Regions from separate parts of the Streptomyces sp. NPDC054842 genome, predicted to be linked through region 2. Evidence: predicted binding sites of a transcription regulator. Region 2 holds the regulator's gene; the other holds the start of a gene.
The links. The regulator HspR, encoded in region 2, represses chaperone genes until heat shock. The targets are predictions, from matches to a motif close to TTGAGNNNNNNNNNCTCAA.

Region 1 (3,405 bases), on a different contig from region 2:
ATCAGCAGGTCGGGCTGCCAGGCCTCGGCGGTGTCGACGGCGGCCGGGCCGTCACCGGCGGTCTGGACGAGAAATCCCTCGGCTCGCAGGCGGGCCGCGATGGCGTCGACGATCGTCGGGTCGTCCTCGACCACCAGCACCCGGCGCTGTGCGCCGGGCGTCGCCGCCGTGCCGTTGTGGGAGGTGTGTGTCTGCTCCATCGCCCGCCCCTGAGTGTGCTTTCCGGAATCCGTGGGGTGATCCCATGACTGCGCTTGACGCTTGAATGATCGGCGTCAGGGAAGCAGAGTACGGGCAGTCACCACGGCTCGGCTATCCAGGCCTTACCGCGAGATGCACCACGTCGGGAACGCCCCGGGCAACGGGGATCTCTTCGGTACGCACCTGTTGGAATCCGGCATTCCGCAAGGTTCCTTCAAATTCCGGAGAGGGCTGCGCGGACCACACCGCGAGCACCCCGCCGGGGCTCAACACCCTTGCGCAGCTTGCCAGTCCGGCCTGCGAGTACAGGCTGTCGTTGCCCTCGGTGACCGTCCAGCCGGGTCCGTTGTCGATGTCCAGGCACAGCGCGTCGTACGTGTCGGATGTCTCATTGACGTACGCGACGAGATCGGCCTCGACGACGGCGGTCCGCGGGTCGGCGAGGGCGTCCGCGGACAGCGCGGACAGCGGTCCCGAGCGGTGCCAGCCGATGATGGCCGGTTCCCGCTCCACGACCGTGATGCGGCCCCAGCGGGGATCGGCGGCGGCGTGTGTGAGCGAGAAGCCGACGCCGAGTCCGCCGATCAGCACGCCGGGCCGCGCCCGCCCGTCCAGGGCGCCGTACGCGGCGTCGACCAGCAGCCGCTCCGAGCGGCCGTCGGAGGTGTCCATCAGGAAGCAGCCGTTGGCGATGATCTGCAGCAGCCCTCCGTGGCGCCGCAGCGCGACCTCGCCGTACGGGCCCTCCCGGCGGTCGATGACCACAGGGGTGTCGTACGTGGCAGTCATGGCGCCCATCCTGGCATCGCCGGCGCCGCGGCCCCGGCGATTTTCACCCGGTGAACCGGGCGCTCGTCAGCGGCGCGTCCACCCGCCACCCCAGGGACTCGTACAGCGCCCGTCCGTCCGGTGTGCCGGCCAGGACTCCCGTGCCGGCGCCCGCGGCGACGGCCAGGCCGGTGAGCGCGCGCATCACCAGCCGGCCCAGGCCCCTGCGGCGGTGCGCGGGGGCCGTCTCGATCCGGTCGAAGACCGCGGTGGCGCCGGTCGGCGCGACGTGTCCGTGCGCGGCCCAGGAGCCGTCCGCCGACAGGACGAGGGCGTGCCCGACGCCGCCGCGCGACCAGGTCCGCAGGCGGTAGCCGTCCGGCGGCGAGTGGGCGCCGTCCGACGGCGCCGCTTCCGCCGCCGGGCCGGTGGCCGTCAGCGGGGCGGTCATGAGGATTCCCGGCCCCGCGTCCGCCGCCGGGCAGGCTGCCGTCGGTGGGGCGGTCATGAGGTTTCCCGGCCCCGCGTCCGCCGGGCCGGTGGCCGTCAGCGGGGCGGTCATGAGGAAACCCGGCACCGGGTCCACCCACCAGCCGTCGCCGAGCCAGGGCCCCACGGCCGCCGGCTCCGCGAAGACCTTGAGCCACACGCCGGTCCCCGTCACCGCGTCCGCGACCTCGCGCACGGCGGCCTCCCGGACGGCGTCCCCGGTCGCCGCCAGGACGTGCCGGGTCACGTGGTCCGGCAGTCCCACGTCGATCGTGAACCCCCAGGGACCGACCACGGGCGGAGCCGCCCCGCGCGAGACGACCCACCCGTCCACCCATGCCCGCACGATCCCGGTCACCGCATCCCCCGTAATGGTCATTCAGCCTTGTGGACTATTACGTGAGGACGGTACCCGGGCCGCCGTCCAGGGCGACAGCGGTGATCGCTGAGAGCGAACGCGGCCGGGGGAACAATCGGCGGCTCATGTGCATTGAGTCGGCATAGCTCAACTTGACTGCCGAAGGGGAGATCATGGCTGCTGAGTCCACGGCGTTCACACCGCTCGCCCTGCCCGTGCTGCCGCTCGACGACGAGGTCGTGCTGCCCGGGATGGTGGTTCCGCTGGACCTCAACGACACCGACGTCCGCGCCGCCGTGGAGGCCGCCCAGGCCGCCGCGCGGTCCGAACCCGGCAAGCCGAAGGTGCTGCTCGTCCCGCGCATCGACGGGTCGTACCCGGGCACGGGTGTGCTCGGCACCGTCGAGCAGGTCGGCCGCCTGGCCGACGGTGACCCGGGCGCGCTGATCCGCGGCCGTGCCCGCGTGAAGATCGGCGCGGGGACCACCGGCCCCGGCGCCGCCCTCTGGGTCGAGGGCACGAGGATCGACGAGACCGTGCCCGACCCGCTGCCCGGCCAGGTCACGGACCTGGTCAAGGAGTACAAGGCCCTCGCCACCAGCTGGCTGCGCAAGCGCGGCGCCTGGCAGGTCGTGGACCGCGTCCAGGCCATCGACGACGTCTCCGCCCTCGCCGACAACTCCGGCTACTCGCCCTTCCTGTCCACGGAACAGAAGGTGGCGCTGCTGGAGACGACCGACCCGGTCGCCCGGCTGAAGCTCGCGACCGAGCAGCTCCGCGAGCACCTCGCCGAGCAGGACGTCGCCGAGTCCATCGCCAAGGACGTCCAGGAAGGCGTCGACAAGCAGCAGCGCGAGTTCCTGCTGCGCCGGCAGCTCGAAGCCGTACGCAAGGAACTGCGCGAGCTGAACGGCGACGCCCAGGACGGCGAGGAGTCCGACGACTACCGGGCGCGCGTCGAGGCCGCCGATCTCCCCGAGAACGTCCGCGAGGCCGCTTTCAAGGAGGTCGAGAAGCTGGAGCGCGCCAGCGACCAGTCGCCCGAGGGCTCCTGGATCCGCACCTGGCTCGACACGGTGCTCGAACTGCCGTGGAACGAGCGCACCGACGACAGCGCCTCCGCGTACGACATCCAGGGCGCCCAGCGCGTGCTGGACGCCGAGCACGCGGGACTCCAGGACGTGAAGGAGCGCATCACCGAGTACCTGGCGGTGCGCAAGCGGCGCAGCGACCGGGGCCTCGGCGTGGTCGGCGGGCGGCGCGGCGGTGCCGTGCTGGCGCTCGTCGGACCGCCCGGAGTCGGCAAGACCTCGCTCGGCGAGTCGGTCGCGCACGCCATGGGCCGCAAGTTCGTCCGGGTCGCCCTCGGCGGCGTGCGGGACGAGGCCGAGATCCGCGGCCACCGCCGTACGTACGTCGGCGCGCTGCCCGGCCGGATCGTCCGCGCCATCAAGGAGGCCGGGTCGATGAACCCGGTCGTGCTGCTCGACGAGATCGACAAGGTCGGCTCCGACTTCCGCGGCGACCCGGCCGCGGCCCTGCTCGAAGTGCTCGACCCGGCGCAGAACCACACCTTCCGCGACCACTAC
Region 2 (3,405 bases):
GAGATGATCGCGCCCGCCATGCCGTCGTTGGCGGAGTAGACGCCGGCGATGTTGTCCAGGCCGATGGCCGTGATCGCCTTCTCCATGTTGACCTTGGCGTTCTCCGGCTTCCAGTCCTTGGTGTCGAAGCGCTCGGCGATGTCCACCTTGCCCTGGAGCTCGGAGAGGGCGCCCGCCTTGAACTGCGCGGCGTTCGGGTCGGTTTCCGAGCCGTTCATCATGACGATCTTGCGGTTGTCCGAGCCGGGGCCGAGCGCCTCCACGAGGGCCCTGCCCTGCACCTGCCCGACGAGTTCGTTGTCGAACGAGATGTACGCGTCGATCGGCCCCTGTGCCAGGCGGTCGTACGCGATGACGGGGATGCCCGCCTCCTTGGCCTTGCGCACGGCGCCCGCGATGGTCTTGGCGTCGACCGCGTCCAGCAGGACGACGTCCACCTTGTCGGCCACCATCTGTTCGAGCTGCGCGCTCTGCCGCGCCGCGTCCTGCTCGGCGTTGGCGTACTCGACGCGCCCCTTGTCATTGGTGAGGTCGGCGACCTTCTTCTCGATGATGGGGTAGTCGAACTTCTCGTACCGGGAGTTCTCCTTCTCCGGAAGGAGCAGGCCGACCGTGATGTCGTCGCCCTTCTTGGGGCTCGCGGAACTGCCGTCGCCCCCGATGCCGTCGACCACGCCACAGGCGGCGAGCGGGGCAGCCATGGCAAATGCGCCCAAGGCTATGGCAGTACGACGCATACGGAATCGGGTGTTCACTTCATGTGCCTTCCGGACGAGGGCGCAGCTTTGCGACCAGGTGGCTGAAAGCCAACGCGCCGATCACCGCAGCGTCAAGGAGTAACCACTTAACGAGATGGCAACGGACTTCCGTGTTCGGCTTGTGAAAGTACCAACTCGCCGGACGTGCGCGAACGTTGCACCCTCTCCACCTCGTGGAATGTTCGTGCGACCCCGGCGGCGGCCCCATCTGTCACGGACGGTAGTCACTTGCGTACAACGCCTCCCCGTGCGAGCCTGGTCCCTCACCCCTGTTATCGAACACCTGTTCCCGTAGCGGGTGGAGGGAGGCCGTCGGTGAGCGGCGCACGGGCGACGGGGAGCGCGGTGTGGATCGGCTCGCTCATCCGCCGCTTCCCCGATCTCGTCGAGGCACTGGCCCACGGGGCCCGGCAGGAACTCGGGGACGGCCCCGTGGGCGCCCCGGACGGCGGACCCGCCCACCCGGTGCGGCTGCACCTCGCGGACGCCGTGCGCGACATCACGGACGGCGTGGCCGAGCTGGAGGAGGCGGTCCGCGAGCGGCTCGGGCTGCGGCCCGTCGCACCCGCGCCGGTGCCCGTGCGGCTGCGCCGCGTCGCGGGGCTCCTGGAACGCATCGGCGGCGACCCGCTGCTCGCCGCGCACGTCGGGGAGGAGGCCCGGCGGATGGCGGCGCGCTGCGCCCGGGCGCTGGGCGACCCCGAGCCGTCGGTACGGCTGCCGGGCCGCTGCCCGCGCTGCGGAGCGGCGTCCCTGCGGGCGTTCCCCGAGCCGGCCGAGGTGCGGTGCGCCGACCCCGCCTGCGCCGCCCCGCCGGACGACGGCGGGGACGGTGAACTCCCCCCGGCCACCGAGGGGTCCGTGGACGCGTGAAGGGGCCGGGAGGTCTCCCTCCCGGCCCCTTCACGTGTGAGCGACGCCCGCGACGGCTACTCGGACGACCGCTTCGGCCGCCAGACCACCAGCGCGCTCGTCTGCTGGACGTCCTGGTACGGCACCAGGTCCCGGCGGTACGAGGCGTGGACGGCGGCCTCGCGCTGCTGCATCGCGGCCGCGGCTCCGTCGAGGGCCGCCTCCATCTCCGCGACCCGGGACTGGAGCGCGGCGACCTGGTTCTCCAGCTCGATGATGCGCTTGATGCCCGCGAGGTTGATGCCCTCGTCCTGCGACAACTGCTGCACCGTACGCAGCAGTTCGATGTCGCGGGCCGAGTAGCGCCGGCCCCGCCCGGCCGTGCGGTCCGGGGAGACCAGGCCGAGGCGGTCGTACTGACGCAGGGTCTGCGGGTGCAGACCGGAGAGCTGGGCCGCCACCGAGATGACGTAGACCGGCGTCTCCTCGGTCAGTTCGTACGGGTTGCGTCGACGGCCGATTCCGTCCATGGCGTCCTCATGCTCCCTTCGCGGCCTGGAACAGCTCCGCCCGCGGATCCTCCTCCGCGGTCGCCTCGCGATACGCCTCCAGCGCGTCGCGAGCCTTGCCCGAGAGGTCCGCGGGGACGGCGACCTCGACGGTGACCAGCAGGTCGCCGCGCGTGCCGTCCTTGCGGACCGCGCCCTTGCCCCGGGCGCGCATGGTGCGTCCGTTGGGCGTGCCGGGCGGCAGCTTCAGCGTGACCGGCGGCCCGCCCAGCGTGGGCACGCGCACCTCGCCCCCGAGCGCCGCCTCCGGGTAGGTGACGGGCACGGTGACGGTGAGGTTGTCGCCCTTGCGGCCGAAGACCGGGTGGGCGGCGACGTGCACGACGACGTAGAGGTCGCCGGCGGGACCGCCGCGCTCGCCCGGCGCTCCCTTGCCGCGCAGCCGGATCCGCTGGCCGTCGCTGACGCCGGCCGGGATGCGGACCTGCATCGTGCGCGAGGACTTGGCCCGGCCGCTGCCCCGGCAGACCTCGCAGGGGTTCTCCGCGATCAGGCCGCGGCCCTTGCAGTCGGGGCACGGGTCGGTCAGCGAGAAACCGCCGCCCGATCCGCGGGCCACCTGGCCGGTGCCGACGCACGTCGGGCACACGCGCGGTGTGCCGTTCGCGTCGCCGGTGCCCGAACAGGCCTTGCAGGGCGACTGGGAGGACATGCGCAGCGGCACCGTCGCGCCGTCCACCGCCTCCGTGAAGCTCAGCGTGACCTCGGACTCGACGTCCTGGCCCCGCCGGGGTTGCGTCCGGGCGCCGGTGCCCGCGCCGCCGCGGTTGAACAGCCCGCCGAAGACGTCGCCGATGCCTCCGCCGAAACCGCCCGCCGCGGTGCCGCCCTGGGCGCCGCCCCCGAAGAGGTCGCCCAGGTCGAAGTTGAAGGAGCCGCCGCCGGCACCGGGACCGGGCCGGAAGCCGCCGTTGCCGAAGAGGGCGCGGGCCTCGTCGTACTCCTTGCGCTTCTTGGGGTCACCGAGGACGTCGTTCGCCTCGGAGATCTCCTTGAAGCGCTCCTCCGCCTTGGCGTTGCCCTTGTTGGCGTCCGGGTGGAACTCGCGGGCGAGCTTCCGGTACGCCTTCTTGATCTCGGCCTCGGTGGCGTCCTTGGGGACGCCGAGGACCTTGTAGTAGTCCTTCTCGATGAAGTCCTTGGTGCTCATCCTCGACGTCCCTCCTCCCTCGTGCGTACGTCAGCCCTCGTCCGGGCCACCGCTCTCCTTGTCGTCCGCCGCCTCG

Region 1: the regulator HspR is predicted to act here: its motif matches at 1,949-1,967, upstream of lon (endopeptidase La).

What each region holds. Positions count from the first base shown of each region.
Region 1 is NZ_JBSGZN010000008.1:149,609-153,013, reverse strand. Features, by position in the region: gene ACWGIS_RS09045 (response regulator transcription factor) at 1-200, opposite strand, end outside; gene ACWGIS_RS09040 (spermidine synthase) at 313-990, opposite strand; gene ACWGIS_RS09035 (GNAT family N-acetyltransferase) at 1,034-1,837, opposite strand; gene lon (endopeptidase La) at 1,990-3,405, shown strand, end outside.
Region 2 is NZ_JBSGZN010000004.1:17,644-21,048, reverse strand. Features, by position in the region: gene ACWGIS_RS04485 (sugar ABC transporter substrate-binding protein) at 1-737, opposite strand, end outside; gene ACWGIS_RS04480 (hypothetical protein) at 1,074-1,631, shown strand; gene ACWGIS_RS04475 (heat shock protein transcriptional repressor HspR) at 1,688-2,140, opposite strand; gene dnaJ (molecular chaperone DnaJ) at 2,148-3,329, opposite strand; gene grpE (nucleotide exchange factor GrpE) at 3,360-3,405, opposite strand, start outside.